DNA from 3 places in the Aeribacillus sp. FSL K6-3256 genome. Region 3 is predicted to be linked to each of the others. Evidence: predicted binding sites of a transcription regulator. Region 3 holds the regulator's gene; each other region holds the start of a gene.
The links. The regulator CtsR, encoded in region 3, represses protease genes until heat stress. The targets are predictions, from matches to a motif close to ATGGTCAATAAAGGTCAAACA.
Positions count from the first base shown of each region.

Region 1 (11,121 bases), 1.2 Mb from region 3:
TGATGCTTCTTTTTCTGCTACAGAGGCGGAAGCAAGCTGTTCAGAAGCCTTTCGAAATCATCATAAATCTATTCAACTTCTAAACCTTTCGCAAACATTGAAAAAACTATATCCCAAGGATATAGTTTTCCTTAGTTTTTTATAGAGGGTGTGCTAGAACCTCTCCCGTTCTTTCGAAACGGATTTTTATTCAAGTTGTATCTTATTATATCATACAGAATTGGTTATGCAAACGGCATGCTCCGACTGGAGTCACTCAAGACTTTGTGGGCAACTTTTTTAATCGCTATTTTTTGATAGCGAAATCACTTTTTTCAGGGTACCCTCTTGGTAAAAAAATCTCCTTTTTCAAAAAACAGAATTGAGCCGAGCGTTTGTGGGCAATTTTTTATCCTCTAAATGTAGTCCATGATCATTCTACCAGGAGCAGCCGCACTTTCTTATATTACTGCCACACTTTCCCTTTCATTTAATGAGCAATCAGAGTTCTCATTAAATGAAGGCGCTAATTTTTACCTACAATAATTTTACTTTTACCTCCGCATCATGCCTTTTCCAAGCCTCTGTAGCGTGAGGTCGTTAATTCCTGAATATACTCTTTTAGTTCCGGCATTTCTTTTTTTCTAGCTAATTGAATGGCAAGGTCAATATCATATGGAACACGTATGTGCTGAATCGAAAAAGGAGCCCTTTTCTCCGAGTTGAACGTGCCTTCCAAAATGCAGTAGGATGCTTCGGGCAGGTCCAGCGGATTACCGACACTGCCTGCATTAAAAAGCGTTTTACCGGATAAATGCTGTATAAAGGCATTATGAACATCACCGTATCCGACAACATCCGGCTCCTTCGTTCCCAAACCGGTTTCAACGCTGTTTTCAAACATGGACAATCTTTTTTCAATCGAATCCCAAGGCTGTACTCTTATCCAGACGCTGAAAGGGGATGCATGAAAAAGCCGCAGCCGGCGGCCGCTCATATAAAAATCAATGGAAAACGGGAGGCTACGCAAATATTCTATGTCTTCTTGCGACAACTGATTTTGATGCCAGCGAACGACATCGTTTACATCTTCCCTTGTAATCAGCTCGTCCCAGTTTCCTTTTAAAACAAAATCGCAGGAGCTGCGGACGATATCGATCGCTTCTTTTGATTCAGGTCCTTTTCCGACAAGATCTCCTAAACAAAAAATTCGATCTACATTTCGCAAGCTTATATCTTTCAATACAGACGACAACGCCGGAATATTCCCATGTATATCAGAAATGACCGCGATTTTATCCAAATAAACTCCTCCTTCATTTCCCTACTATTTTATCATGATTTGTTATCGTCTGGAATTTTTTTGAACATTAATAATATGAAAAAGGCAATGCTCATATACCCGAACAGCGGATAAAGCGTGGAAATGAGCTTTCCGTATCCTATCAGGCTGACTAAATAACATAATAATAGGATGAAAATGACACCAGCGATTTTTGCCAAAGGCTTTTCCGATGATAATTGCCGTTCCAAACCATACAGATTGCCGATCAACGATGAAAATATTTCTCCAAAAATAACAAGGATGTATATGTAATAAAAGCCTGAAAACAGCTGCTTGACAATTTCAGCCATTGGGATTTCAAAAAGCCCGGCGTCCGGCAAATGCAGAAGGGAGAAATAGCTGGAAAATAAAATGAAGCTTAATCCGAGACCGCCTACAACTCCGCCCAATTTAATGGCGCTTTCATCCTTTATTGCGTTTGCGAGCGGAACAAGTACAGCCTGAGCAAGAGAGAGATTAAAAGAAACATATAAAAAGCTTGATTTGACTGGTTGAAACACTCCATCCAACGATAAATCGATAAAATCACCCCTTATGATGGCTTCAATGGAGATGATCAGGCTAAACAAAATAAAAAGCGGAACAACCAATAGATTGACGGAAGACAGCCCTTTGACTCCAAACGAAATCACAGCAATGGAAAGCACAATCGTTAAAAAAATTCCAAATTGCTTTGAAAGCGACAGTTGCTCTTCAAAAATCGCCCCCGCCCCCGACAGCATGACCGATGTGATGCCAATCAGCATCATAAACATCAAGCCGTTGACTACATAAGCTGACAACGTCCCAAACAAAAATTGGTTCAACTGCAAATACGAAGATGCATTAATGCGTCTTCCGATCAACATCATTTTCGTTCCCAGCCAAACAAATAAAACGGCAGAACAAATAATTCCAACAATTCCTCCAGCGCCGTATTTTGAAAAAAACTCAACGATCTCTTTTCCCGTTGCAAACCCTGCACCGATGACAGTGCCGATATAGACAGAAGCTATTTGAAGTGCCAATACCCATTTATTGCTCATGTTTCACCCACCTTACTTTATCAACAATATATGGACAAGAAGGGAAAAAAAGACGAAAAAAATTTGTAAAAAAGACTTGAAAGTCAAAAAAGGTCAAAGTATAATAAAGTCAGAAAAGGTCAAACAGTGAATCTAACTATTGAATGATTGAGATTGTTTCTTTGATTCCAAAAAGTCAAAGAAAGTCGAAGAAGTTTCTTCTTTTGGTCAAAGTTAATCAAAGTCAAAAAGGAGGAATGTTATATGTTGTGTGAAAATTGCCAAGCAAGAAAAGCCAATGTTTTATTAAATGTACAAATCAATCACAACAAACAAGAAATGCGTCTCTGTCAAGAATGCTATCAACAATATAAACAAAAAATCCCAAGTGGTTTTTACGGATTCAGCGGTTTCGATGAATTATTTCAATCATTTATGCCAAACTCTTTTGAGAGCTTTGACCAAGCTGTTCAAGCACAACCGAAATCAGGGGGCGGAAAACAGAACGGCTTCCTCGATCAATTCGGCCGAAATTTAACGGATGCTGCAAAAGCTGGGTTGATTGATCCTGTCATCGGCCGCGATGATGAGGTAAGACGAGTGATTGAAATTTTAAATCGACGCAACAAAAATAACCCGGTTTTAATCGGAGAACCAGGCGTAGGGAAAACAGCTATTGTGGAAGGACTAGCCTTAAAAATTTCTCAAGGAGACGTTCCGCAAAAATTAAAAAATAAAGAAGTTTATTTGCTGGATGTTTCATCACTTGTCGCCAACACGGGAATTCGCGGACAATTTGAACAGCGGATGAAGCAGCTAATTCAAGAATTGCAAGCCCGAAAAAACATCATCCTGTTTATCGATGAAATTCATCTTTTAGTCGGCGCCGGTTCTGCGGAAGGTTCTATGGATGCCGGCAACATATTAAAGCCAGCGCTCGCCCGCGGTGAGCTTCAAGTTGTCGGAGCAACAACTCTAAAAGAATACCGGCAAATCGAAAAAGATGCAGCCCTTGAACGACGCTTCCAGCCGGTTATTGTGAAAGAACCTTCCATTGAAGAAGCGATCAGCATTTTAAAAGGAATTCAAGAAAAATATGAACAATACCATCAAGTCAAATATTCAGAAGATGCGATTAAAGCTTGCGTCACACTATCTCATCGATATATTCAAGACCGCTTTTTGCCTGACAAAGCCATCGATTTAATGGATGAAGCTGGTTCAAGATTAAACTTAAAAGCCGAGCCGGCTAATGAAGCAGACATCCACGAGCGGCTTAAACAAATTGCCCATGAAAAAGAAAAAGCGCTAAAGGAAGAACGATACGAACTTGCAGCTAAGCTTCGCGACGAAGAAGCTGCCCTTGAAAAGCAGCTTGAACAAGGAAAGGACAAACAGCAAGCAATCGTTCAAGTAGAAGACATTCAAAAAATCATCGAAGAAAAAACCGGCATACCAGTCGGCAAGCTGCAAGAGGATGAGCAAGCAAAAATGAAACATTTAGAAGAAAACTTGGCGAAAAAAATTATCGGCCAAGAGGATGCTGTCCGGAAAGTGGCAAAAGCCATTCGCCGCAGCCGCGCTGGATTGAAAGCAAAAAACCGACCAATCGGATCCTTCCTGTTCGTCGGCCCGACTGGCGTTGGAAAAACGGAATTGTCGAAAACATTAGCTTTGGAGCTGTTCGGTTCAAAAGATGCCATGATTCGCTTGGATATGAGTGAATATATGGAAAAACATTCTGTTTCAAAATTAATCGGCTCGCCTCCAGGCTATGTCGGACATGAAGAAGCAGGACAATTAACGGAAAAGGTTCGTCGCAACCCTTACTGCATTATCCTGCTGGATGAAATTGAAAAAGCTCATCCAGATGTACAGCACATTTTCTTGCAAATATTAGAAGACGGACGCTTGACAGACAGCCAAGGCCGCACCGTCAGCTTCAAAGATACGGTCATTATTATGACCTCTAACGCTGGAGCAGGTGCAAAACAAGTTCACGTCGGTTTTAACAGCACGGTGGAAAAAGAATCAAGCATCCTTGAATCTCTCGGTTCATTCTTTAAGCCTGAATTTTTAAACCGTTTCGATGCCATTATCGAATTTAAACCGCTTGATAAAGAAGATTATTTGAAAATAGTTGATTTGATGCTTGAAGAAGTTCGGAACACGTTGAAAGAACAAAACATTTCATTGGACGTAACAGAAAAAGCAAAAGAAAAATTGGTAGAAATCGGCTATCATCCATCGTTCGGCGCTCGTCCGCTTCGCCGCGTCATTCAAGAACATATTGAAGACAAAATTGCAGACATCCTGTTAGACGGTGAAGTGCACAATCATTTAATCGCCGACGTAGAAAATGAAGAAATTGTTATTCGTTCATAACAGCTGCCCTAACAGTCCATTAGGGCAGTTTTTTTATTTGGGAGCAGCATCGCAAAAATCGATTCGATGAAGGTGTCGTTTATTTTTTTTATCAAATATAAAATTTTCGTCTTTCTTTGTCGATATAATAATTGAATATAGAAAGAAGAAGGATTTGATGAACATGGACAAAACATCAATTATCGGCATTTTTTTAGGAATTATGGCAATTATTGTCGGCATGGTTTTAAAAGGTGTCAGTCTTTCCGTCTTAATCAATCCGGCAGCTATCGTCATTATTATCATCGGAACGATTGCTGCGGTCGTTATTGCCTTTCCGACAAATGAAATTAAAAGAGTACCGAAATTATTCCGCGTCTTATTTAAAGACACACAAACTTATACGATTCAAGAGTTGATTGTCCTTTTCTCTGAATGGGCGCAAATCGCAAGGAAAGAAGGATTGTTGGCGCTGGAAGCTAAGCTTCAGGAAATAGATGACCCATTTTTAAAGACCGGTTTAAGCATGGCTGTGGACGGTCAGTCTGCCGAGTTCATCCGAGATGTTATGACAGAAGAAATCAATGCAATGGAAGAGCGGCATGAAGCAGGCGCCGCCATTTTTTCTCAGGCCGGCACGTATGCTCCGACTCTTGGCGTATTAGGAGCTGTATTAGGTTTGATTGCCGCACTAGCCAATTTGGAAAATATTGAGGAGCTCGGACATTCGATCAGCGCCGCGTTCGTTGCTACTTTGCTCGGAATTTTTACAGGATATGTTTTATGGCACCCATTTGCGAACAAACTGAAACGGAAATCTCAGCAGGAGGTGCTCGTCCGCCAGGTGATGATCGAAGGCATTCTTTCCATTTTAGAAGGACAGGCACCGCGGACGATTCAGCAAAAATTGGCATTTTATCTTCCTGAAAAAGAGCGGGCAAAGATTTCTGATGAAGGAAGTGTTGCGTCCGATGCGTAGTAGAAAAAAAAACCGCAATGACCATCATACAGATGAAAGCTGGCTTATTCCCTATGCCGATATTTTAACCCTTTTGCTTGCGCTCTTTATCGTCCTATTTGCTCTCAGTTCGATAGATGCCCAAAAATTTGAGCGTTTAGCAAGAGCTTTCAATTCCAATTTTGACGGAGGCATAAGCGTTTTAGAATATCCGAGCCCTCTACCACAACAAGAAATGGAAAACATCGAAGAAAACAAACAAAATGGAAAAGTGCAAAATGAGCCTCATGACAATGATGAATCGGGAAACAGCGATCAAGAGGAATTAGCGGAAGTTCAAAATCGGTTTAATCAATACATTGAAGAAAACAACTTGAAAAACAATATTAAAACATCACTAAACGAAGAGGGTTTGTTAATCACGATTCGGGACGATATATTGTTTGATTCAGGCAGCGCCAAAGTGAGAAAAAAAGATGAAATTTTGGCTACTGACATTGCCAAAATGCTCGCCATGGGCAGTGCCCGCAACGTGGTTATCAGCGGACATACAGACAATGTACCGATTCATAATTCAAACTTTGATTCAAACTGGCATTTAAGTGTTATGAGAGCCGTAAATGTGATGAAAATTATTTTAGAAAACAAAAATCTCGACCCAAGCAAGTTCAGTGCGAAAGGATACGGCGAATACAAACCCGTTGCTTCCAATGATACAGCAGAAGGAAGACAAAAAAACAGACGGGTGGAAATTCTAATTCTTCCAAACAATAAAAAAGCGGAGCCGAATTAAGCCGGTTCCGCTTTCATTTTTCTTTCGCATGGTACCCTACTTTTTTTAATAGATTAATCGCTGTTTCCTTCTCATCTTCTGTCAAAATATTCACGATCGAATCAATCATCTCTTGATGAGAAGGAAAGATTTCTTCAATCCATTTTCTCCCCTTTTCCGTTATTGCCGCATATGTGACACGGCGGTCTTTAGGGCATGCTTTTCGAACTAACAGCCCTTTTTGCTCTAATTTATCAATAACATACGTAATGCTGCCGCTAGCTAAAAGAATTTTTCCGCCGATTTGTTGAAGTGGCTGATCTCCTTTATGATACAAAAGCTCTAAAACGGCAAATTCCGTTAAGTTTAATCCATATGATTGAATGTGCTTGCTAACTTGATCATTCATTGCGCGATAAGCACGTGAAAGAACGATAAAAAATTTTAGAGATTTTTCAATACTGCTGTTATCCTTAGCCAACTTTCATCATTCCTTTAGTATTTCAATGTCTTGAATTATAATAGTGAAACTTCTCATTATTGTCAATCACTGCACAGAAAATTTCAGAATAAAAAAACTTTTTTAAACCCGATCTTCTTTCAAAAGATCATGCTATAATAAAAAGGTTGATGAAAAAGAAGGAGTTTAAAGAAATGCTGGACTTAACACATCGCCATAAGGTTTTGCTTTACATTTTGATCGTAATCCTGCCCACTTTTCTGATTTCGTTTATCATATGGGAAAAACAAAAAAATATTCTCTTTTCGAAACATGAAAAAGAAGCCGTATATATGCTAGACATTCATCAAAGTCAAATTGACCGCTTAATCTCGGAAACAAAAACGAGAATGGAAACAATGGCGTTATTCATAGATCAAGAAAATAATCCAAACCAAATTCAAAGAGCTCTAAAAGAAACCCTACAACAAGAACCCCGCTTTACCGGCCTTTATATCGCAAATGCAGACGGAACAATAAAAATCGGCACTCAACCCGTTTCATTACATCATGACATCTCTTCGGAAAAATGTTTTCAATCTGCGCTCGCAACAAAAAAGACTGCTATTTCAGAAGTTCACGATAAAAAGCTTATCACGATCTGCACCCCGATTGTAAATCAGCAAAAAGATGTAAATGGCGTTTTATACGCCACATTAAGCATAAACTATATACAAAATATTATGAATGTACTGAGCCCAGATTTATATATCGTGGTGAGCGACACGAAGAACAACTTTCTTTTCAGTGCAGGCGAAAAAGAAAAGGACGCTTCCGAAAAATCTGTTCAAACTGATATTACCCAGCTTCCATGGGTGCTGAAAGCGTCGGTCGCTCCGGTCAAGCCGTTGGAAATCTCTCAAGTTGTTTTAACTTATGCCGCCATTGTATACATTTTTTTTAATATTATTTTTTTGTTGATCCAATATTATTTGCTGAAACGTAAAGCAAGATTGGAAGAAGAAAAAATTAAAGCGCAAAAGCTTGAACTGGTCGGTACTCTCGCTGCCAGCACAGCGCATGAAATCCGAAATCCTTTAACTGGAATTAGCGGTTTTATTCAGCTGTTAAAGAAAAAATATCAGTCAGAAGAAGATCAGCATTATTTTTCCGTCATAGAAAAAGAGATCGACCGAATCAATGAAATTGTGAGCGAATTTCTCGTTCTCGGCAAACCAACCGCTCATAAACACAAACTGTACGACTTAAATCAGATTATCGACGAAGTCATGCCGATCATTAAATCGGAAATCAATCTCCATCGAACAAATTTTCAAGTTCATATGGATCGGCATAATCCTATTCGGATTTATTGTACAAAAAATCATATTAAACAAGTTTTGTTAAATTTAACGAAAAATGCTTTAGAAGCAATGGACATGAACGGATCATTAGAATTGATTGTCAAAAAAGAAGCAAATCTTGCAGTTATCAAAGTGATCGATACAGGGAAAGGGATTCCTGAAAAAATGATGGAAAAAATTTTTGACCCATTTTTTACGATGAAAGACAGCGGTACCGGACTTGGACTGGCAATATGCAAACGCATTGTCGATATGTATGGCGGCACCATTGAGATTGAAAGCAAATTGAATGTCGGCACAACCGTGACGATAAAGCTGCCGCTATCAAATAAAAGCTGAAGCTCGATGTGATTCTGAACTAGACGAAAAACAGCCTTCTTGTTCTAATGTAAGCCACATCTAAAAATGCTTGATGATGCATTTGATGCAGGATTGGTAGAAACCGATGAAAGCGACGGTTTCTACCTTCTTTTATCTATTTTTGAATCAAAAACCGATTAGAGGATCGGGGCTAAAAAATGCTGAGTCGTACCCAATCATTTTCTTACGATGAATGATATCTTGACATGCGGCTTCCGCTTTTTCCTTTTCTTCCTTTTTGAGAACGTGTTTTTTCCATTATTTTTACTGCACCTTTATAAACGATATAAATGCTCAAAAAAGCGAAGAACAGAGCGAGAAATCCCCATAGTCCTTGCACAATATCTTCAAATTCCATATTTCCTCTATTCGTTATTTTTTGTTGAATCTCAATGGCAAACACTATGACAACTAGTACGGTCATTGTATAAATAAACGATATACATAAAATGCCGAATTTTGCTATATATTTAAATACCACATGTGTAATGAAAAAGATAACCATGCCGAAAATGCCGATGATCCAAAAATGCAGCTGTTTATCTGTTAATTGAAAACCAGCCATTTCTACTAAATGGATAATATTATCATGAAAATCATTAATCAGTTCTACAATAAACAAGAGCGCTTCTTTCATATAAAATCTCCTTCTATTGATAAAATAACAAATCTATTATAAAACATTATTATCAAAATTTATTTTTTCTGAAAAGGGGTACGATTTTATGTACGACGTATATATTGGGAGTTTTTTATCAGCAATGTCTACAGGTTTAGGGGCTGTCCCGATTCTTTTTTTGCAAAAAACGATTAAACATAGAGGAAGAGATTTATTATTAGCATTCAGCGCTGGAATTATGATGGCTGCTTCCATGAGGGGGTTGATACCTGAAGCATTAGCAAACGGAAATATAATGAAAATGTGCATCGGATTAATACTTGGAGTGCTTATATTAACAATTTTAGAGAAAAATATTCCTCACATTGAACTGGAGCATACGAAAGAAGGAATACAATTTGACGAAAAAGCATTGCTCATTATCTCGGCGATCACCTTACATAATCTCCCGGAGGGTCTATCTGTCGGAGTAAGTTATGCCTCAGAGAAACAAGATTTAGGTCATCTAATTGCTCTTGCAATCGGGCTGCAAAATGCACCAGAAGGCTTATTAGTTGCGCTTTTTTTAATCAATCAGAACATTTCCCGCATCAAAGCCTTTTTCATTGCAACGTTGACAGGAGCGATCGAGATTGTCACATCTCTAATAGGGTTTTATTTAACAACATTTGTTGAATCTTTAGTTTCTTACGGTCTTGCTTTTGCTGCAGGAGCAATGCTTTTTATCATTTATAAAGAATTGATTCCGGAAAGCCACGGCGATGGTCATGAATTGACTTCGACATATTCTTTTATTTTCGGAATTTTATTTATGATTGTGCTGACTGAACTTTTTTAAGCTTGTCAAATATGTGTTTTCTTTATTTTTCAACCGTTGCAACAAAAGGATTTGTTAATGTCCATTTCATAGGGTGGAAAATCGATTGATTTTTCTCATCGCTGCTTACCATTTGCTGGTATTTGTTTAAAAGCTTGTCCAGTTCTTGGCTCAGCTCAATCGTCTCTTTGCTGTTCATACCGTTTATTTGAGCCATTTCAATCATTTTTTGCCTTTTTATTATGATTTCTATGAACAGCTTTTCTTTGCGCAGCTCTTCTTCCGTTGCCATTTCTCATATCCTCCTTCCAAATCTCGCGGTCTAAAGACACGCACTCGGTTATTATTACAGATTCTACTATTTTTGTAAATAGATTCGCAAATTTAGACAATATTTTTACACAAGTATTTGACAATCCTCTTTAATATTTACGTAAGGAGGATTGTCAAAACATTCATACAGTCATAAAAAGCTTATCCAAAAGCCTTTTTAAAAGAAAAAATTCGACTTCTTTTTTACTTGCTGACAGCAGACCAAAGCTTATTGCCTCAATAACCGCTGCCGTTTTATAGGTCGGAGGACAATATTTGAGCAATGATAAGATGCTTGTTTTCTATTTAAAATATTGTCGGAAATTTCTTTCCTTTCATTAAGAAAAGCTGCGCTTATTTCTATCATCACAATGACAAGCCTAAAAAACAGCGCAATTTTATCGGATTTTTACAGCTGTTCCAGTTGCTACAACCATCATCATCCCATCTCGTAATGTTTCAAAGTCAAGATCCACTCCAATCACAGCATTGGCTCCCAGATTTTTAGCTTTCGCTGTCATTTCTTCAATAGCTACTTCCCTTCCTTCTGAAAGCTTGCTTTCATATGCGCCGCTCCTGCCGCCGACAATATCCGTAATGCCTGCCAAAAAATCGCGGACAATGTTTGCCCCAAGAATGGTTGTACCGCTGACAATCCCCAAGTATTCTTCAATTTCCTTTCCTTGCAAAGAATTGGTTGTTGTAATAATCATGGATTTCCCTCCATTATTTATTTTTGTACTTTATTACGTTTGAAAAAACGTTTCGTTCCATTCCGATTCACAAAT
Region 1 is NZ_CP150188.1:1,353,870-1,364,990, reverse strand. It holds PreQ1 riboswitch class I at 126-169, opposite strand; gene NSQ84_RS06635 (metallophosphoesterase family protein) at 545-1,282, opposite strand; gene NSQ84_RS06630 (hypothetical protein) at 1,315-2,349, opposite strand; gene NSQ84_RS06625 (ATP-dependent Clp protease ATP-binding subunit) at 2,593-4,713, shown strand; gene motA (flagellar motor stator protein MotA) at 4,877-5,671, shown strand; gene motB (flagellar motor protein MotB) at 5,664-6,443, shown strand; gene NSQ84_RS06610 (MarR family transcriptional regulator) at 6,457-6,903, opposite strand; gene NSQ84_RS06605 (ATP-binding protein) at 7,077-8,564, shown strand; gene NSQ84_RS06600 (hypothetical protein) at 8,770-9,222, opposite strand; gene NSQ84_RS06595 (ZIP family metal transporter) at 9,311-10,042, shown strand; gene NSQ84_RS06590 (aspartyl-phosphate phosphatase Spo0E family protein) at 10,065-10,313, opposite strand; gene NSQ84_RS06585 (YbjQ family protein) at 10,732-11,046, opposite strand.
Region 1: the regulator CtsR is predicted to act here: its motif matches at 2,455-2,475, upstream of NSQ84_RS06625 (ATP-dependent Clp protease ATP-binding subunit).

Region 2 (11,121 bases), 680 kb from region 3:
CCGGACGGAAGCCGTTTTTCAAAATCATTTCCCTTAACTCAGGCAATTTGTCATTGCCTTGCGGATCATATAAATGAGTAAACCAGCCAAAGTGATTTAATCCGAAGTATACAGGATCAAAATCACGTTCATTCATATTTAATAAACGGCCGTACGAACGAAGCAAGTTTTCAGGCTGGTCGCAAATATTGAGGATTCTTTTATCATCAGGAAACATTTGCTGTAACGCAATCGCAACAATAGCAGCAGGATTTGTGTAGTTTAAAATCCATGCGTCTTTCGTTTTGCTTCTGACATCCTTGACCAATTGAATCATATCGCGGATCGATCTCATACCGTAAGCAAAACCGCCCGGCCCGCATGTTTCCTGACCGATAACCCCTAGTTTCAACGGGATCTTTTCGTCTTTTTCACGCATTTCATAGCCGCCAGTACGCATTTGCACAAAAACAAAATCGATATCTTCCGTGAATGCTTCCTCTTTATCTGTTGTATAGCTAAAATGAATGTCAGGGTACTCTTCTTTAAAGAGCACTTTCGCAAATTCGCCAATTATTTTTTGGCGTTCGTAATTGATATCATACATGACCAATCGGTTGATCGGGAAAGTATCTTGACGCGAGCAAATTGCTTTTAAAAGCCCTGGCGTCCAAGTACTCCCCCCGCCAACAATAAGTACATTGAATTTTTTCATTGTGTTTCAGCTCCTGGTAGTAATTTTTCATGTAACTGCTTCTACCGATATCTTAACGAACGAAAAAACAAAGACAGGAAAAATTTCATTTTATGAAACTTTTTTCATGGTCATTTATAATAGAGCGTACAATAAATATGAAATCCGGAGTGATTCGATGTACAACTTTATGGCTAAATTATTAAACTTCATTGAATCTTCAACAGACCAAACAAAATCAGAAATCATTATTGCCGAATATATTTTGAGGAATGTGGAAAAAATCCCGAAAATGTCCATTTATGAATTAGCTGAAGCGTGCCATACATCACCTGCAACGATCACCCGATTTTGCCAGCGCTTTGAAAATATTACGTTTAAAGAGCTTAAAGAATATGCCAGATCATTTATTGAATTTAATGATACTGAAGTAGACTATCAAAACCTTAAAACGAAATTTAATATAAAACAAATAAACGAATATTATGATGAATTACATGCTTCTCTGAAGCAAACAGAGCAATTTCTCCGCTCAAAGGAAATCATTCAAGTTGTTCACGAAATTCATCACTCAAAAAAAGTTGCTTTTTTTGGGGTAACATTTTCGCATCTCATTGCAAGAAATGCACAATTCAAATTTATTCGTCTGGGCAAATATGCTACTGCGTACAGCAACCATGAAAATCAAATTTCCGAAGCAGAATCACTTACGCCCAGAGATTTAGCCGTTGTCATTTCTTTTTCCGGAGAAACAAGATTTATCGTTCAGCTAGTAAAGGTATTAAAGAAGAGAGGCATTCCTATCGTTGCGATTACAGGCAATGAAAAAGGCTATTTAGCACAGAATGCGAAACAAATCATCAAAGTGAGCAGCTGCAAACTAGAATCCTTTAAATCACCTATTTTGGAAGAAATCAATATGCTGAGTGTAATTAATTCCATCTATCTCGTTTATTCCATCGTTTTTAAAAATTCGGAAGGATATCAGGCAAACAAAGGAGGCAGCTAAAATGAATATTGTCGTAGCACCTGATTCTTTTAAAGGGAGTCTGACCTCTTCTCAAGCAGCAAATATTATGAAACAAGCAATACTTGACCTTCATTATGGTGATACAGTAAGAACAAAGCCAATGGCTGACGGCGGAGAAGGAACAGTCGATGCATTGTTAGTCTCTTCAGCCGGGGATCGCATTGAGGTAACCTGTACAGGCCCCTTGGGCAAAAAAATAAAAACATATTATGCCATCCTCGAAAATAATACGGCTGCTATTGAAGTTGCCAATATCGCTGGGCTTGTCCAAGTGCCTCCTTCACAACGAAACCCGGATGTGACCACTACTTTCGGACTTGGCGAAGTGATGAAAGATGCATTGGATAAAGGCTGTAAATCGTTTATTATCGGGCTTGGCGGCAGTGCTACAAATGATGGGGGCCTTGGCTTTTTACAGGCGCTTGGCATGAAAGCTTGGGATAAAGAAGGAAAAGAAGCGGGGATTTTCGGAAAAGATTTATTGGAGGTCAATCAAGTAAGTTTCGACCGTTTGGATCCGAGATTGGAACATATTACAATAAAGGTTGCTTGTGATGTGGACAATCCGTTATGTGGTGAAAAAGGTGCCAGCGCAGTTTACGGACCGCAAAAAGGTGCCAGCAGCAAACAAATACCGATTTACGACGAAGCATTGGCCCGATTTGCTGCTCTTATTGAGAAGCAGAAAGGAAAAGTCTTCAATAACGTGAAAGGTTCAGGGGCAGCAGGAGGCCTGGGATTTGCATTCCTTGTACTAGGCGCAAAGCTTATATCCGGTGCTGAGCTTGTAGCAGAAGCTTCGAACTTGAAGAAAGCAATAGAGCAGGCGGATCTTGTCATTACAGGAGAAGGGCAAAGCGATGAACAAACATTATACGGAAAAGCGCCAGGCTATATCGCTGATCTCGCTCAAATATACGGAGTTCCAACGATATTAATTTCCGGCTCGCTTGCAGGCAATTTAGATGTGCTCCGCAGCAAATTTCACGGATGCTTTTCGATTATTACTAAACCATTGACGATTGAGGAATGTATGGATCAGGCAAAACAGCTATTGTACAACCAGACGAAGCAAGTGATGCATCTTATTCACTCTTTGAAGATATAATCGGATCCAGGTCTTCGCTTTTATAATCCAGATGGGGAAATTTTTTTTCAGATGTTTATGTTGAATACTGCAAAAATAACTTTCCCCTTATTCCATCTCAATTTTATCTAGAAGATTGACCGGCAAATCTCCAAAATTCCACGTTAGAGAGGCATCTAAGATCTTGTTCAACATCTAAGATGCCTCTTTTGTAATGAAGGTAAAAGAAATAATTGATGTATTCCATTAAGCACCGACAATATCTTCACAATTTTGTGTTAAATTATCGAATGCAGATCATTTTCCTCACGTTCATCCATGTTGTCTTTAAACAAGTCTATAATGCTTCCTGCACTTTTAAACGGTTCTTTCAACTTTTATTCCATAACTCCGTTTTTAACCCATATACTTTTCTTCTTGGTACTGCAAATGCTAAAGTTCTTTAATGATTTCGACTTCGATGTTAAACAACCGTTCCGTTAAACTATTTCCTTCCATTCCTTTTGGATTTTCACAGAAAAACTCAAAATTACCAAAATTGCCAAAAAGGTGAATGCGTATTAACTTCTCCAATCCTAGTAAGTCTTTATATAAGCGTGTTCTGAACCGAATTATTTGCCAAAACTTTGATGTCGAACGTCCTTTCTTGAAAAAACACGAGATTGACGACTTCCGGAATATCGACTTCAGTATCGAGTTTATCGGCTGATACAGCAATTTGCGTCAGAAAAATGATCAATTAACATTAGATACCAGTTGACGCTGTAATCAATAACCATTGCAAATCCGTCCTTATTCTCAGAAAACAGTTGATCAAAGCGCTCACTATCCGTTCTGTATGATGATTTTCGCAAAAACAATCGTTTTCTGCCTTCAACTCGAATTTATTTTTTATTAAATTTTTCAGTACAGTATCAATTAATAAGTCCATTCGTTTAGTGCTTTTAACACTAAGGGGGTGAAAACATTTGTTGTGTGATATCCACAAAATTGATTTCTAGGGATAAATTCCTTCTTTGATCTAGCTGTGCCGATCTCTTCGCATGTCTAGAAAATGCACGAATAAATTGTCATCCGATTAAACGCTATGTGCAATCTCTTCACGCATCGTTCCGTTTTTAGCAAAATTTATATGCCATGAAAGAGCTTTTTCTAAAACATGTGGTGTATGCCCTCCTCTTGCAAGAGCTTCCTGATAATATTCACGAAGCTGGTCGCGATACATCGGATGGGCGCAGCGTTCGATAATCAGTTCCACACGCTCTCTTGGCGCCAAGCCCCGGAGATCCGCATACCCTTGTTCGGTGACGATGACATCGACGTCATGCTCCGTATGGTCAACATGGGAGACAAAAGGAACAATGCTTGATATGTTTCCGTCTTTCGCTATTGATTTTGTCACAAAAATCGCCAGGCGGGCATTTCTTGCAAAATCACCGGATCCGCCAATGCCGTTCATCATTTTCGTTCCAAGTACGTGGGTTGAATTGACATTGCCGTAGATGTCCACTTCCAATGCTGTGTTAATGGAAATCAAACCGAGCCGACGAATAATTTCAGGATGGTTGGAAATTTCCTGCGGTCTCAGCACTAAACGGTCGCGGTATTTCTTAAAATTCGAGAAAACCTCCTTCATTTTCGGCTCTGAAAGGGTAATCGAACAACAAGAGGCAAAACGGACTTTGCCAGCATCTATCAAATCAAAGACTGCATCCTGCAATACTTCAGAATACACCTCTAAATCCTCAAATTCTGAATCCAGCAAGCCATGAAGAACTGCATTGGCGACGGAACCGATGCCTGACTGCAGCGGGGCCAAACGTTCCGTTAACCGGCCGGCTTTAATTTCTTTACGCAAAAACTCTATCAAATGCTGCGCCATAATGACTGTTTCTTCATCCGGAGGCACAATTGTCGACGGAGAATCCAGCTGATTGGTAAATACAATTCCTTTTACCTTCTCGATATCAATCGGTATTCCGATCGTACCAATTCGATCATTCGATTTTGTCAGCGGAATCGGTTTTCTTTCCCCTTGTTTCTCCGGTTCATACAAATCATGCATTCCTACTAAATCTGCAGGCTGTGCCATATTAATCTCTATAATGATCGATTTTGCGTGCTGGGCAAATGTCAACGAGTTTCCAATGGAGGTTGTCGGAATAACCATTCCATCTCTTGTAATAGAAACCGCTTCCAAAATTGCAAAATCGATTGGACCCATAACATTTGAGCGCACTAATTCAGCAGTATGGGACAAATGCTGATCGACAAATAAAAATTCTCCCCGATTGATTCCTTTTCTCATCGTAGGATCTGCCTGAAAAGGAAGCCTCTTGCCTAAAATGCCAGCTTCAGTGAACATTTTATCGATATCAGAACCTAAAGAGGCTCCTGTATACACATTTACTTTAAACGATTCTCGCTCTGCGCGTTTCACCAACGCATATGGAACCGCTTTCGCATCACCCGCGCGTGTAAATCCGCTTAACCCTAAAGTCATCCCGTCTTTGATCCATGATGCGGCTTCATCAGCTGTGACTATTCGATCGCGCAAACGCAAATCTTCAATCCTTTCCAATTTATTGTCCATTTCCCCATCATCTCCCCTTTAATGAATTTAAAATTTATTTTACCGATAAAAGTTAACGGGGCAAGGTTTTGGGGATAAGTGACCGAAAATTCAGATAAACAACTCAATTTCCATACTAAAACAGAACGATTTTTTAAAATCCAAGCAATTTTCGAAAATAACTGGAGTAAGACTGACTGACAGGAATTTTATCACCGTTATTCATCAACAGCAAAAAAGTTGAATGCGCATCAGGGTAGATCTCCTTAATATGGTTGACATTCACAATAAAAGCCCGATGACAGCGAATAAAATAGTCCTTTGGAAGCAAGTATTCAAATTCCTGGAGAGAGTATTTATGCGTTCCTGAGCATCCTTCAGTGTACACATAGGTCTTTTTATCTTTTGCTTCTAAATACGCAACTTTTGAAAAAGGAATAGGAACCCATCCGTCATCAGTTTTGACGGTCACAACAGATTTTCCATCCGTCAAAGCAGGAAAAATCGCAGTGACGCATCCCTCAAGCTTTCCTTCCCAAAAAAACGGTACAGCCATCCCGTGATAAGGAACGCCAAACACATCGCGGTTAATAAACTCAGAAACCTTTTGTTTGGTGTGCAAAGCTTTATACGCAATCGTTCCTTTTCTCACCAAGTCTCCCGGTCTGATTTTCAAATCAATCCGTTTGCTCGGCCGGTAATAGATATATTCCTTAGTATTGGAAACAGCAATCGAAACTTCATCAGAAAACAATTCACCAATAACGTCTAAAATGGAAACTACTGAAATACGTTCCATTCTTCAACACCCTTCGTGATCTATAAATCTTCAAGATATTAATATTTTACATCTTTTTTCACCCTTTTTGGCATAGTTCTTATCGAGTGCGATGAATGATTAGATGACGCATAGAAGTTTGTGCAAGCAAATTTTCGGATTTACAGCCCTCGCCATGAATGAAAATAGTTCTTGCCAATTCATATTTTTTGATACCGCCAACCAGGAATATTTTCACAGTAAAAAGAGGAAGATTCTGAGATTTACAGTCAAGGAAACGGAGAAGGGATGGCCTTGTTTCTGCCAGCCGTGCATTGAAATTTCACTAACTATCTAAAGTTTTCTTTTTTCAACTATTTTGCCGTAATAAAAGGGGAAACGATTGCTTGTCAACATACAACTGTTTGATAATGCTAGCCTCCATTAACTAAAATTGAAAACGAAATCGCGACATTTTCTTCCGCAAAAATAAAAAAGATGGCGCAAAATGCGCCGCCTTATTGAGGAGTTATTTCAAACGTTATATTTTCGTTGTCCCAACTGAATGATGGTGTGTAGACTAATTCGTATTTTGAATCCTCAGGAACATCGAAGTAAATTTTACCGGTAATTTTCTTACCTGCGCCAATATTTTCATTCATAAAGCCGTCATCATGACCGAAATACTCTTCGTGTTGTGTTCCGTCTTGTGTCGAGATTGCAAACTCTTCCGCGCCAAAATATAACTGCTCTTTTCCGTTATTGACCGTTTCAAATTCTATCGCCAATACTTTACCTTTTTCTGCTGGCGTATATTCGGCATCATCTACGTATTTAGCACTTTTTAGAGTTAATTGTAAGTCGCCTAACTTAACGACATCGCCAACTTTGAATATTTCCGGTTTAGCTTCTTCTTTCTGTTCTTGCGCCCCTTCCGATGTTCCTACTTTTTGTGCACCTTCTTCGCCTCCGCATCCGACTAAAGTCGCGAGGCTAAGTGCGAAAACTGAAAATACAAACCCCCATTTTCGTTTTTTCACTAACATTTACCTCACTTTCCAAAATTTCGACATCTTCATTATATTTATTTATCTGCTATTTTTCAACATATCCCATGACTTTTCGACTATTTTTTCGTATTATTGCTTGGTGTATATTCTAGGTATATTTACACAGTAGATATATCCGCGTGATCAAGAATCATTTGTAGCGAACAAATATCGTCACCTTTTTCAAATAGTTTACGATAAATGTATGTCTTAAACAGTGTAAGACTTACGCAACATTCGTCTTTTAGTTTGAATATTTTCCTGATGTTTCCTTCTTTTTAACTTTTCACCATATTGATTAACGAATACATATGAAATGTTACCGAAGTATCCTCGAATTTCTTCTATCAAGTAGTTTACATACTTCTTTAGTCATTGGAACAATCCGGCTTTTACGGCTATTGTTTTTGGCCCCAGTAACATAATAATACCGTCATCTAAAATACCAGAAATTTCTGACTATTCAACTTAGTTTGCCCTTTGTTCTCACTCTACCACTAGTTTAATAGCACCATAGTCACGAAATCCCGTAAATACCTATATCTTTGACGTTTCATAGCCTCTTTACTTGCGTGTCTGTAAGCACAAAGATTCGTTGTTTATCCTTATTAGTTTTGGCATTTTTTTGACGAGACTTTCTTCAAATAATACCGTATTTATGTAGCTTTCTAAAAATCGATTTAATAGCACCGAAAAGAATATCCACGGTTACAGATGACGTATTAATGTAACGTCTAATTTGGTCAGTAGTAAGATCTCTAAAACCGACAACATCTATAAAATTTTTTCAAGAACTTCAATAATCGGTACTCGTTCGTCCTGGATAGCTTCCGTTTTGTAAATGATCTTAGCGTATTTTAATCCTTCTGCAACCGTCATATAACCGAGATTACATCTACAATCAGATGTCTTGAAACTACCTTTCTAGCCTTTTTCGCATAATAAAAACCTCCAAAATTTTTCATTTTGGAGGCACGCGGTCTCTTTGTCTCTTTGATTCAGTAGGACGGAAACCTTACGAAAATACGTTGTCCGTTTTTCGGTAGTTCCCGTCCGTTGAACGACTTCTAAACCCTTGTTGCTCTAGGCTTACGCGCTCGGAGGGACTCGAACCCCCGACGGACGTGGTACCGGAAACCACCGCTCTATCCAACTGAGCTACGAGCGCATTTTTCAAATGTCACGAATTATATTATAATCGAACCGAACAGTATATGCAAGAATAAATTTTGCTTAATTATCCATCGTGTCAAAATTGTTTTGAAAAATTCATTTTTCATCGTTGTTTGAAAAATGAAAAATGAGGGTATGATGGTACATGTATTGATCTTATAAATAATTATATATAAAAGTTTTTTGTTTGACCTTTATTGACCTTTTATGTATGATGGAATAGAAATGACTTTAACTTTGATGCGAGGGAGGAAACATAATGAATTTAATACCGACTGTTATTGAACAGACAAACCGTGGTGAACGTGCTTACGATATTTATTCAAGATTGTTAAAAGACCGCATTATTATCCTTGGTACGCCAATTGATGATCATGTTGCAAACTCCATCGTTGCTCAGCTTCTTTTCTTGGCAGCGGAGGATCCTGAAAAAGATATTTCCCTTTATATTAACAGCCCGGGCGGATCAATTACTGCTGGCATGGCGATTTATGATACGATGCAATTTATTAAACCTGATGTATCCACGATGTGTATAGGAATGGCTGCTTCCATGGGAGCATTCTTATTGGCGGCAGGTGCAAAAGGAAAACGTTTTGCCCTTCCGAATAGTGAAGTAATGATTCATCAACCATTAGGAGGCGCGCAAGGTCAGGCAACTGACATTGATATTGCAGCTAGACGAATTCTCTCTTTAAGAGATAAATTGAACAGAATTTTATCTGAAAACACTGGCCAGCCTCTTGAAGTAATTGAACGTGATACGGACCGCGACAATTTCATGTCAGCTGAACGTGCAAAAGAATATGGGTTGATTGACAAAGTTTTAACAAAATAAAAGCTGCCTCAAATAGGAAGACAATAAAAAATTAAACATATCAAGCAGACAGTATAAAAATAAACCGCTGCTTCATACCTTCACACATTTGAATGAGGAGCAAATGTCAAGAATGATCTTGACAGCAGCTCCTCATTCAACTTTTTGGCCGGAATCGTCAGCTTTACGTTTTCGAAAAGCCGTTAACTGCCGATATTGCTTTAATCTAAGCCCAAAATGCGGATCGAGCCGGATGAAGGATTAAATATGCTTTCGGAGAGCCTGTGTAAACCGTATTTTGCTGAAGTTTTTTTCTGGACACCTGCTGGCAAAAACAAGTGTTATAATCGATTTTTTCATGTTATAAAAGGGCTAGAATCTCTCTTTATCCATTCAGCTGTAAGTCATTCGAACCATATCAAAGCACGTTTGTTTTTTCTTGAATGTTGATCGCAGATTTATGAAAAAATAGTATTTACACCAAATATATTGCTCGGATTCGCCCCGCTCTTTCGCAATAATTTGAAATCCAAAAGTTCCAGTTAAGAACCTTCACGAAGCTCTCTCCCAACATAAGATTTATCATAACTTTTCTATGAACGAATGGATCAGCACCCGAAGCCATTTCGTCTTCATATCAGTTTTAGCAAAAATAAAGCCCTCTTGTGGCTGACAGCGGTTGTTTCCTGCTTTCTCCCACAAGAGAGGCAATATCCATCCATTGATGAATTTTGTGGCAATTTTTTTGTGTGTTCACATTAATTTTCGTTTTGAATGTAGTTGATAAGCGCTTCTAATGCTTCTTCCTCATCGTTTCCTTCTGCGATCAATGTGATCTCAGAGCCGCTGTTAATAGCTAAGCTCATCAACCCCATGATGCTTTTGGCGTTTACTTTCTTTCCGTCTTTTTCGATAAAAATGTCAGATGAAAACCTGTTGGCTTCCTGAACAAACAATGCAGCCGGTCGTGCCTGCAAACCGGTTTTTAACCGAACTTCCACTTTTTTCTCAACCATATTAATCCCTCTCTTCTTAAAAATTTATTTAAATGAAATCGTTTTGCCAGCCCGCAATTTTTCAGCGATTTCATCGATTTTTCTTAATCGGTGGTTGATTCCCGATTTGCTGATTTTCCCGCTGGACACCATTTCACCTAGTTCCTTCAATGTCACATCTTGATACATAACCCGTAATTCTGCAATTTCCCTCAGCTTTTCAGGTAAGGCGCTTAATCCGATCTTTTCATCAATGAATTTTATATTTTCTACCTGCCGTAAAGCAGCTCCAATGGTTTTATTTAAATTTGCTGTTTCGCAATTGACAAGGCGGTTCACTGAATTTCTCATATCACGAACGATTCGGACATCTTCAAAACGCAGTAGAGCTTGATGGGCACCGATCAATGTCAAAAATTCCCCAATTTTTTCAGCTTCCTTTAAGTATGTAATATATCCTTTTTTCCGTTCCAGTGTTTTTGCATTTAAATAAAACGTATTCATCAAACTGCATAGCGAATCGTTATGTTCCTTATATAACGACGAGATTTCCAAATGGTATGAAGAAGTTTCCGGGTTGTTGACAGATCCGCCCGCTAAAAACGCACCACGCATATACGACCGCTTGCAGCACTTTTTTTTCACAAGGTCTAAAGAGATTTGATGGTTATACATAAAATCCTTGCCTAAAATTCGCAAATCCTCCAAAATCTCTTTTACTTGTTCATTCATTCTAACAATATAGACGTTATTCTTTTTTAATCGCATCTTTTTTCGTACAAGCAGCTTGATCGGAACGTCATATTTTTTTTTGATCAGCATGTAAATGCGTCTTGCAATCGCTGCGTTTTCCGTCTGCACATCCAAAAGCAATTCCCGGTTGGAAAATGACACAGTTCCGTTCATTCGGATGAGCGCGGACAACTCTGCTTTTAAACAACATTGTTTTACTTCCAGTGTTGTCAATT
Region 2 is NZ_CP150188.1:783,018-794,138, reverse strand. It holds gene NSQ84_RS03780 (6-phospho-alpha-glucosidase) at 1-694, opposite strand, end outside; gene NSQ84_RS03775 (MurR/RpiR family transcriptional regulator) at 852-1,682, shown strand; gene NSQ84_RS03770 (glycerate kinase) at 1,684-2,811, shown strand; gene NSQ84_RS03765 (acetyl-CoA hydrolase/transferase family protein) at 3,869-5,383, opposite strand; gene NSQ84_RS03760 (LytTR family DNA-binding domain-containing protein) at 5,517-6,161, opposite strand; gene NSQ84_RS03755 (DUF4352 domain-containing protein) at 6,638-7,159, opposite strand; tRNA gene NSQ84_RS03750 (tRNA-Arg) at 8,261-8,336, opposite strand; gene clpP (ATP-dependent Clp endopeptidase proteolytic subunit ClpP) at 8,601-9,179, shown strand; gene NSQ84_RS03740 (HPr family phosphocarrier protein) at 9,917-10,174, opposite strand; gene whiA (DNA-binding protein WhiA) at 10,199-11,121, opposite strand, start outside.
Region 2: the regulator CtsR is predicted to act here: its motif matches at 8,526-8,546, upstream of clpP (ATP-dependent Clp endopeptidase proteolytic subunit ClpP).

Region 3 (11,121 bases):
AAATGATTCCTTGCAGAACGTTTGCTACTTGAAGGCGAATTTGCCTTTGCTGATGGGGCGGGAACACATCTATGATCCGGTCGATCGTCTGGGCTGCACTGCTTGTGTGCAATGTGGCCAGCACTAAATGACCTGTTTCAGCAGCAGTAATAGCTGTCGATATCGTCTCAAGATCCCGCATTTCCCCCACTAAAATAATATCCGGGTCTTGCCTTAAAGATGCGCGCAGTCCGTTTGCAAAGCTTTTTGTATCTGAACCAATTTCCCGCTGATTGATAATGGATCGCTTATGGGAATGAATATATTCTATTGGATCTTCTAATGTAATAATATGTTTGGAATAGTTTCGATTAATATAATCGATCATCGCTGCCAATGTCGTTGACTTACCTGAACCGGTTGGTCCCGTGACGAGAATTAACCCTTGGGGCTTTTCCATCAATTTCTCGACAATGGAAGGTATTTTAAGCTCTGCGATCGTTGGGATCTTCGTCGGTATAATTCGGATCGCGACACTTATATGATTGCGTTGGCGAAAAGCGTTTAATCGAAACCGTGAAATTCCCTCTAATTCATAGTTAAAATCAAGCTCGCCCTGCTGCTCGAACGTATCCCACATCGTCTCCGGAATAAGCTCTTTCGCCATTCTTTCCGTGTCGTTTTTAGACAATGAATGGTCTCCGTAAGGCTTTAGCTCGCCGTTTATGCGAAAAACCGGAGGAGAGTCGACAATTAAATGGAGGTCTGAAGCATGATCCGTAAAAGCTTTTTTAAGTAAATCTGATATATTGTATGACATGAAGCCCACCTCCTACTCGAGGACAGCGACGCGTAAAATTTCTTCTGTTGTCGTTAATCCCTCTTTTACTTTCAGCAAACCGTCATCGATTAAAAATTTTAATCCTTTTTCCCGCACAAAATTTTGCAAATAAGAAGTTGACGTATTATTCATGATGAGTTCACGAATCTCCGCATCGATCGGCAATACCTCTTGAATGGCTAGGCGCCCGCGGTAGCCGGTCATGTTGCAGCTTGGACAGCCTTTGCCTTTTGCAACCGTCTCGATTTCAAGGCCTCTATTCGCAAAAATTTCTTTTTCTCTTTCAGTCGGGCGGACGATTTCGCGGCAATCCCGGCACACTCGTCGAACTAAACGCTGGGCTACAATGCCAATGATTGAAGACGATATGAGATACGGTTCAATACCCATATCGATTAATCTCGTTAAAGCAGCAACTGCACTATTCGTATGTAGAGTACTTAATACTAAATGACCTGTAAGTGACGCCCGAATGGCAATTTGTGCTGTTTCTGTATCACGAATTTCGCCGATCATAATAATATCCGGATCCTGGCGCAAAATCGAGCGAAGCCCATTGGCGAATGTCAGGCCGATATCTTCATTTACTTGAATTTGATTGACTCCTTCGATCTGGTACTCGACAGGATCTTCAACCGTGATGATATTTACATCCTCTGAATTTAACTGATTTAAAGCAGCATACAATGTCGACGACTTTCCGGATCCTGTAGGTCCAGTGATTAATATTATTCCATTTGGCTGATTTAGCATAGTAATAAATTTTTCCAAATTTTCATCTGTAAAACCGATTTTTTCCACACTGTTTAATACATTGCTTAAATCAAGAATCCGCATCACGACTTTTTCGCCAAAAATTGTCGGCAGCGTGGCGACACGAATATCCACCGGTTTAAAATTAATCGTTGTTTTAATTCGGCCGTCCTGCGGCAATCTATTTTCTGTAATATTTAAGTTTGCCATAATTTTAATCCGGGCAATGATGACATTTTGCATATGTTTTGGCAGTGACCGCTCTAAACGTAAAATGCCGTCGACCCGGTAGCGGACCTTTACGTCTGTTTCTTGCGGGTCAAAGTGGATATCACTGGCACGCTGGGCAAGACCGTTGGCAATGATTTGGTTGACAAGACGAACAACAGGAGAATCTTCATCCGTTACTTTTGCTTCATCCATTGAATCCTTTGGTGAAAGATCACTCATGATCTCTTCCATCGATTCTTGAAGATCATAATATTTTGTGATCGTTCGATATAATTCATCTTTTGTCGCAATAGCGGGTTCAATATGGCATCCTGTTGCCATTCTCAATTCTTCTATAGCAAAATAGTCCATCGGATCCGCCATTGCAACAAAAAGTTTATTTTTATCTTTTCGGATTGGCATCACATAATGCCTTTTTGCCAGCTCTTTTGGAATTAATTGAAGAACATCCTGATCAATTGGATATTGATAAATATTGATATGCGGTATTCCTAATTGGAACTCCAATACTTCAATCAGCTGCTGCTCGGTAATAAAACCTTCTCTCAGCAGGGCATCCCCTAATTTTTCATCCGGTGACTTATTTTTTAATGTTTGGTTTAATTGTTCATTTGTAATGAGTCCAGCTTCTAAAAGCAAGTCTCCTAAACGCTTTCTAGACAATTTCCGTTCACCTCCAAAGATGCTGGCTTTATCATATTCATTCAGATTTTCTTTTCTCTAACGGTGTTGCCTTTATTTCACATATTCCGGCTCTTCCTCCACACTTTCCTCCATTAATTGCTTTTCGTATTCCTCTTCGCTTTGAAAACGGTCTTGCCCCATGCTTTCAGTCCCGTCGGTACCATTGTCCGTATTTATATCCTTTTGCTTCGTTTGGTCCGCATTTGTTGAATGATCAGCATTTGCATTACTAGGATCCGCTTGGCTATTATTCGTATTTGTATCGTCCGAATTCGTTTGGTCATTTTCGTTATTCGCATTATTATTTTGATTTTCAGAAGAAGGTAATGCTAATAAAATGATTTCAGGTACAGGCAAGTAAAAGTCAGTGCTAATCAACTCACGGGAAAGCTCCGCGCCGTTTTCGGCTACTGACACTCGGTATACTTCCACTCGCTGACCATTTACACCGTTTTGTATAACGCGCTTGCAGCATGGCTGTAAATCCTTTTTATAACGATAGATGGTGCGATAATGAATATCTTTTTTATTTTCAATTTTGTATTGATATTTTGTTTTTTGAGGTGCGGACAAGATCGCCATTTTCAATTTTGATCCGTTTTTTTCAGCTTGAATTGTGTATATATAAGGTCCAGGATTTGAAACGACGAAATCTTTATCATCTGTTTGACTGACTTTTGCTTCAATCCCTGCTTTTGAATAGGTCGGAATTACTCGCTGCGAATGGCGCTCAATAATCTCTACATTTGTTTGCAGGAGCAAAGAATACAGCATAGAAACGACGAAATTTCCATCATCCTCCCTAAAATAACTCACCTCATTTGCCACTTGCTGCAAAAACGAAAATGAATTTCCAGGTGTTATCTTTTTTCCATTTAATTCTTCTACTAACTCATCTAAAAAGATATAGTCTTTCGGAATATTCCAGCTTGCTTCAGCAATTACATCATTTTGTTCGTTTGCATCTGTTAAAACCGCTTGAATGTTATGTTCTCCTAAATAAGAGGCCGTTGTTTCAATGTTGTCTATCGTTTTGACTTTATCAATATGGTTCGGCCATTCTGAAAGTTCTTCATCCGTTATATTCACTTTTACAACCAACGGCAGATCAACTGATTTTTTTTTAATAAAGAAGGCATACCACGGTGTTTTTGTTTTTTCGAGCAATTGATCCATCGTTTGATTCAGGTCATACTGAATATCTTCAGATGGAATGGTTAATATTTCCGTGGGTGATTCAATCGTCATATCACTTTGATTTTTCCACTCATTGATCTTATCTGATAAAATGTCTTTAGCTTCATCAACAGTCATTCCACCGACATCAATTCCTCCGACTGTAGAACCATCAGGAATTGTAAAGGCAGCGTTTGCGATATGGGGAGTTCCGAAACTAATGGTCGCAGCTGATATAACGATTATGAAAGGAAAAAACAAAGCCATTAACCTTTTCATCCTGCTCATAAAGAACCTGCCTTTCTATGTATCATTTGTCTGATCAAGCTTAGAAGACTGAAACCGGCAAATAAATATATATTACTAAGGTTGACTTTTCATTTCAATGCCAATATTCGGGATCTTTTAGAAGCGCGGTTGATTGCGCAAGGCTTCAGTTCCTTAGAGCTTGTTTCTTCATCGTATGAGTAAAAGAAGAAGTACAATTGATTTGTCTAATTCAGCCTGTAAAAATATAAAATTTTACAAAATAGGTAAAAAATACAGCTTTATTTAGTTAAAAAGACCTATTTTGGAGTAAAATGAAAGCAACGAAGATGAAATATTTTGTATAATAATAGCAAAATTACAGCAATTCATCCACAATAAAATGTAAAAATTTGAATAAATAGTAAAAATATTGTTTTATTTTAGTCTAAAAGGCTTTATTTTGAAGTAAAATAAAAGTAATAAATAATGTATTTTTGTATAATCATAGCAAATTTTGGAGAGAAAAATTTTTACGGATTTAGTAAAAATGTTCCATATACTTACATTCTATTATTATGATTCGTTTAAGACAATGGTTTTTTAGTCAAAAAGTCCAATTTCAGAGGATATAGTTCCAATTCACTACAGCCATTGCGACTATTACTTAATATTTAAAAAAATGGGTGAATATTCTATGAAAATGAAGATTGTGAAGAAAATGGACGGGTTTACACTTGTGGAGATACTAATTTCTCTCGTTATTCTTTCCATCATTATTTTGGCATTTCTTAATCTTTTTGTTTTTACAAATAAAACAACTGTAGTAAACAATGATCAATTAGTGGCAATTCATCTGGCGAAATCAACAATGGAAAGAATTAAGATGAATCCTTTTTCTTATATTGATGAACCAGATAATGATCGCTTTAATCAGCCGCAAGTTTATACTTCTGACAGCTGCTCGAACCGTCCAGATCCCGATGAATGTGAACTTTTGTTTTCTCCACTTATAAATAATAAAACGTATGCAGTTCAAGTAACGGTCAGTCAAACTGCTAATGAAAAAGCGATTCGATTAATGAATGTACTTGTTGAAGTGAATTTACAAAATTCAAAAACACCCATTACTTCAAAGGTTGAAGGGTATGTGAGCTATGAGTAAAAAAATCATATCCTCTAGTAAAGGAATTACGTTAGTAGAAGTTCTTTCAGTGGTTTTATTGGGTTCTGTTATCGGACTGATCGCTTACTCTGTTCTTTTTAGCGGATTAAAAACATATGACCGTGCTATGGAAGAAGCAGCATTGCGCGATGAAGCAGATTATATACTCGCCCATTTAATTGATGAGCTGTTTGTGTTAAAGGTTAGTGAGATTAAGGAGCGGAAATTGCCGGATCCAAGCGGGAATTACTTTTTGATCAAACATGACGGCAGCAAAATTGGTTTTGATCATGAACATTCACGTGTAGTGATTAATAACAAAGAATTGTCGTTAACAAACGGAAATATCGTGCTTTCTCGCGAATCAAAATTGATAGAAACTGAACGAGAAGATGTGTTTGAAATTTTGTTAGTTTTACAATCTGCTAAAACACAGCAAACAATGAAACTGAAAAGTATTGTGAGCATTATTAATGATCGAAAAGGAGTGCAAAATAATGAAAATCTTAATGAATGAGAAAGGATACTCCTTGATCTTAACCATGTTGATCTTTTTACTATTTACAGTCTTGTCTGTTTCCGTTTTGACAGTTGCTTTATCTGGAGTGAAAAGAAATCAAACAAGCGAGGATTATGTTCAAGCTCGTGAATTAGCCAATAAAGGAATTGAACATATTACGAATCAGATTCAAAGCGATTTGAAAAATGAACTAGGAGAAGAAGGAATCACCCGCAGCGAGTTTATAACGAAATTAAATACGATTTTAAATCGCTATAAAGACGTGATAAATAGTGTTCACAATACTGGCGCAACTGGTGAATATCGAGTATATATACGAAATATAGAAAATGTAATAGAAAATGGTGAAGAAAACCCGCTAAAGAAGAAGATAACCTTTTTAAGCAGAGGATTTGTTGATGGCAAGGAAAAAACGGTTATTTCAGAAGTTGAAATTGGTGCACAATCTGTTTTGGAGACATTACATTATGCGCTCGGTGCCAACAAATTATGTAAAACTCCAAATGCCTGTATACCTGGTGAAGGAAATATGTTTTTGCACGGCGGGGTTTCGATCACAGGGGATATGAAGGTAGACGGGAATTTAATCATAACAAACCGAGGATATGCATATTTAAGTGGTGAGAAATGGATTGCGTCCGTTTACCCGAGCATTTTACCAACACAAGGAAAAGCAAACGCAAACTTACTACTTGGTGGAAATATTTTTACCTTTAATCATACCCCTCCATATGAACAACATATTACAACTTCTAATTTTGGAAGTTCTTATACAAAGCTAACAGATCGTATTGATGATGCTTTTTACAATCGGCAAGCCCCGGTTATTGTAAAAAGGCAGCCGATCCGTGATGACATTCAAATTCCTGCACAAAAATCGGTTTTTTATTATAAACATAATTCTCCCGGTGTAACGATCATAAAAGCTAATAATAGAATAATCTCAAACCAAAATCGGCCTAATGACAAAGTTTATGCGAGTCATGATGAATGTTTTTTTATATGGTGTAATGAGAAATACGATGGAGATTACACATTTACTGGGAATAATCTTTTTAAAAGCTTTGCCACTGCAGGTTCATTAACAATTCGCAATTCAGATAATCAATTCAAACAGACCACCTTTAAGGAGGGAGCCTATATAGAGAAAAATTTAACAATTGGCAACGGATCTAATTCGTACAACCCAAATAATTATGACAAAATTCGGGTGGACGGCCCCATATTTGTGAACGGAGATCTGACGATTAAAGGGGCTGATGCGGAATTTAATTCTATTATGTATGTAATGGGGGATGTGACGATTGAATATTCGCGTATCAATGGATTAGGTCAAAACGGTTCGTTAATTATTTTTGCAAATGGAAATATAAACATTAGAAATAATAGCGTTAACCAGGATGAACCTAGTAATATTAAAGGGTTTTTCTATTCAGAACAAGCATTAGAAATGTTTGGAGTTGGTTCAAATATTCGTATAGAAGGAGGAATATCAGCGAGGCGCATTGTTTTAAATGCGATAAGAGGACGGGCCAGCAATCAAAATTTTAGTGGGGCGCAAAAAATTACGAATAACGATTATTTTGAAGGTGCACAAAACCAAATAGGCAAGCCTTCTAGGCTGCAAATTATTTATGATCCGGAAATTATCAATACGTATGCAGATATAAAGTCTAGAGAGCCCGTTATTAAAAACTTGGATCCGCCTAAAATTATTAATCGTGACATAGAATAAATACCTTTCATCTTATTTTTTTGCCGATATGACCGCCGCCTCTCGTGTATAGCGAAGGCGGTGGAGGAATCGGCTTTTTTTTTAGCTTTTTGTGATGTTTTTCCGTTGCAATACTTTCCGTTATGATCATAAAATGAAAAATTAAGAAATGACAGTCTAAAAGCCAATTTTTCGAGAAAATTGTCGAAAGCCGAAATGGATATTTTTGCTGTTACAAAAACATCTTTAATTGATTTGAATGATGCAAACCGTTTTAATTAATCTGAGAAAAGCGATGGAGGCGAGATTTGCTTATCCTTGTAAAAAAGTATGGACGAAACAATTATTCACTGCATGTGATTTGACAAGCTCAAGCCTCTTTTATCCTCTTGTAAATGGAAATATACAACAAACAGACAAAACAGCTTAAAACAGAACGAACAAAAACGACAAATTTACGAACAACTAAGAGCTCGCTTCTTCTGAAGATCCTCCGCATCTATTGCAATCAAGCTCGCTTTCTTTAAAACCTTCAATCGGAGTATAATTAATTGATCGTTACTTCAGAAGCATAAACTTTTCCATTCTTGAAGCATATGAGCAGTGAAAGCTTCGTTTGATTTTAAAGCCAGCTCTAAAAGTGCTTTTTTGTTTCATATCATTCTTAGTCTCATACTCAAGAACGATTGAATATTGAGCACTGTTCATCGCATATAATGGGAAAGTATAATACTGTATCATTTCAAAATTCATATATGGCCAAAACAGAAAAAGTCATTTGGATGGTAAGGAGGAATGATAATGCCTGAGGAATGGCAAATTATGTTGATTCGCATTGTTTTAGCAGTCATTTTAAGTGGATTTATTGGCCTTGAACGAGAATTTAAACGGCATCCAGCAGGCTTTCGCACGCATTTGTTAGTTGGTGTCGGCTCCTGCATGATGATGCTTCTGTCTCTTTATGGCTTTGAAGAATATATGGATCGTTATGAAAATATTCGTTTTGACCCAGCAAGAATTCCTTCTTATGTCATTAGTGGCATTGGTTTTTTAGGTGCTGGAACGATATTAGTGAGAGGGGTTACGGTAAGAGGATTAACGACGGCAGCCTCGATTTGGGTTGTTGCAGGACTTGGCCTTGTTGTTGGGGCAGGAATGTATCCGTTGGCGATTTTTTCTACCTTGATTGTATTGTTAAGTTTGATCTTTCTCAATAAGGTGGAGGCTTTTTTTGCTGAGAAGTCAAGCAAAAAATGGATACAAGTTAATCTTCCAGAAGATGATTTGGTGGAATTTACTCGGAAACTTGAACAATTAAATATTTCTGTTTATAAAATTCATTTTACATTGTCAAAGCCAAAAGAAACTAAACATGCGAAGCGTTCATATTTACTTGAAATTGGCCTTCCAAAAGATGAAATGCCTGAAATCATAAACGAATTATTGAAATTTCAAGAAGTTAAAAAAGTTTTTTAAAGAGCGGGTTTTTTCCATATTGTAAATGGCAATATTATTAGTGAGCTTTTTTGTTGAAATGACACAAAAAAAAATTTATATTATAATTAAGGTCAAATATAGTCAAAGTCAAGTGACTAGTTGTTATCGTTTAGGAAATAAGCATTACGTAAACATCTTGCCTCCTATCCCTCAAGGATATTGCACATTTCTTGAGCGTTTTGCAATTCCAATCAAAAAGTTGAAGGAGGTGTTTTTCGAGGTGCGGAATATATCTGATATTATCGAGCAATATTTAAAGCATGTATTAGATTCAAGCGGAAAAGAAATTGTTGAAATTAAAAGAAGTGAAATTGCGGATAAATTTCAATGTGTTCCATCGCAAATCAATTACGTGATCAACACTCGTTTTACAATTGAACGGGGTTACATTGTCGAAAGCAAAAGGGGTGGAGGCGGTTATATCCGAATTATGAAAATTCGAATCAATGACCGTATCCAGCTGATCAATCAAATTTTAAATGCCATTGGTAAAAGGCTGTCACAATCGTCGGCGGAGGATATTATTTTGAGATTGGCTGATGAAGAGGTTATTTCAGAAAGAGAAGCGAAAATTATGTTGAGCGTAATTGATCGGTCTGTTTTATATATTGATTTGCCTGATCGAGACGAATTGAGGGCAAGGATGATGAAGGCGATGCTCACCTCGTTAAAATACAAGTGAGGATGTGATGGACGATGATTTGTCAAGAATGTCATGAAAGGCCCGCTACTTTCCACTTTACAAAAATTATCAACGGCGAAAAGACTGAAGTGCATATATGTGAAAAATGTGCACAGGAAAAAAGTGATGTATTCATATTCAATATGAATCCAGGCTTTTCTATAAACAACTTATTGTCCGGATTATTAAATATGGACAGCGCCATTAGCAGCCAAGGGCAAAATGTTTTCAAGAAAAATCAGGTCATTCAATGTGAGAAATGTAATATGACGTTTGATCAATTTACGAAAATTGGTAAATTCGGATGCTCCCATTGTTACAAAACGTTTTATCACCAAATTACCCCGATTTTAAAACGTGTTCATGGCGGGAATACAACTCACGGCGGTAAAGTACCGAAACGGACCGGTGGAAGTATTCATTTGAAAAAGCGCCTGAAAATGCTTAAACAGGAACTGCAAGAATTAATTGCGAAAGAGGAATTCGAAAGAGCAGCTCAAGTTCGGGATGAAATTCGGTCCATTGAAGCGAAGATAAATGGACGGAACGAAAGGGGAGTATGACATGTCCTTTCAAAAATTTATTCGTTCAGCCATGAGCCCTTGGATGAATCAAGAAGGACCTGATTCCGATATTGTGCTGAGCAGCCGAGTCAGATTGGCGCGAAATATAGAAAATATCAGCTTCCCTACCATTATGTCGAATGAAGAAGCCTTGGCTGTTTTAAATACATTTGAAGAATCATTTTCACAAAGAGTGTTTGACGGTTTAGGGACATTCGTGCTGCTGAAAATGAATGAACTTCAGCCTATTCAAAAACGCGTACTTGTAGAGAAGCATTTGATTAGTCCTTATTTAATGGAAGAATCAGCACTTGGAGGGTGCCTTTTATCTGAAAACGAAGAAGTGAGCATCATGATAAACGAGGAGGATCATATTAGAATTCAATGTTTGTTCCCGGGCCTTCAGCTAAAAGAAGCGTTGAAAATGGCAATGAATCTTGACGATTGGATTGAGGAAAAAGTAGATTATGCATTTGATGAACATAGGGGCTACTTAACTAGCTGTCCAACAAATGTCGGTACCGGCTTGCGGGCTTCCGTGATGATGCACCTTCCAGGACTTGTCTTAACACAGCAGATTAACCAAATTATACCTGCTATCAATCAATTAGGATTGGTTGTGAGAGGTCGGTACGGAGAAGGAAGTGAAGCGATAGGTAATATATTCCAAATTTCGAACCAAATTACGCTAGGCAAATCAGAAGACGATATTGTCGATGATTTAATAGGTGTTGTCGGGCAATTAATTGCTCAAGAACGGGCTGCAAGAGATGCTTTATATAAAACGAATCCGCATCATCTAGAAGACCGTGTATATCGTTCCTACGGCACTCTCAAATACAGCAGGATTATTCCATCGAAAGAAGCAATTCAATGTTTATCAGATGTGCGCTTAGGAATTGACCTGGGAATTATTCAAAATGTTCCACGCAGTGTTTTAAATGAGCTTATGATTTTAATTCAGCCCGGATTTCTGCAACAATATTCAGGAGGAGTTCTACGGCCGAATGAACGGGATATTCGCAGGGCAACATTAATTCGTGAAAGGCTTCAATTAGAAAGGAAGCAAA
Region 3 is NZ_CP150188.1:105,717-116,837, forward strand. It holds gene NSQ84_RS00560 (type IV pilus twitching motility protein PilT) at 1-799, opposite strand, end outside; gene NSQ84_RS00565 (GspE/PulE family protein) at 812-2,467, opposite strand; gene NSQ84_RS00570 (G5 domain-containing protein) at 2,540-3,931, opposite strand; gene NSQ84_RS00575 (prepilin-type N-terminal cleavage/methylation domain-containing protein) at 4,608-5,075, shown strand; gene NSQ84_RS00580 (hypothetical protein) at 5,068-5,592, shown strand; gene NSQ84_RS00585 (hypothetical protein) at 5,573-7,330, shown strand; gene NSQ84_RS00590 (MgtC/SapB family protein) at 8,111-8,785, shown strand; gene NSQ84_RS00595 (CtsR family transcriptional regulator) at 9,027-9,488, shown strand; gene NSQ84_RS00600 (UvrB/UvrC motif-containing protein) at 9,503-10,051, shown strand; gene NSQ84_RS00605 (protein arginine kinase) at 10,053-11,121, shown strand, end outside.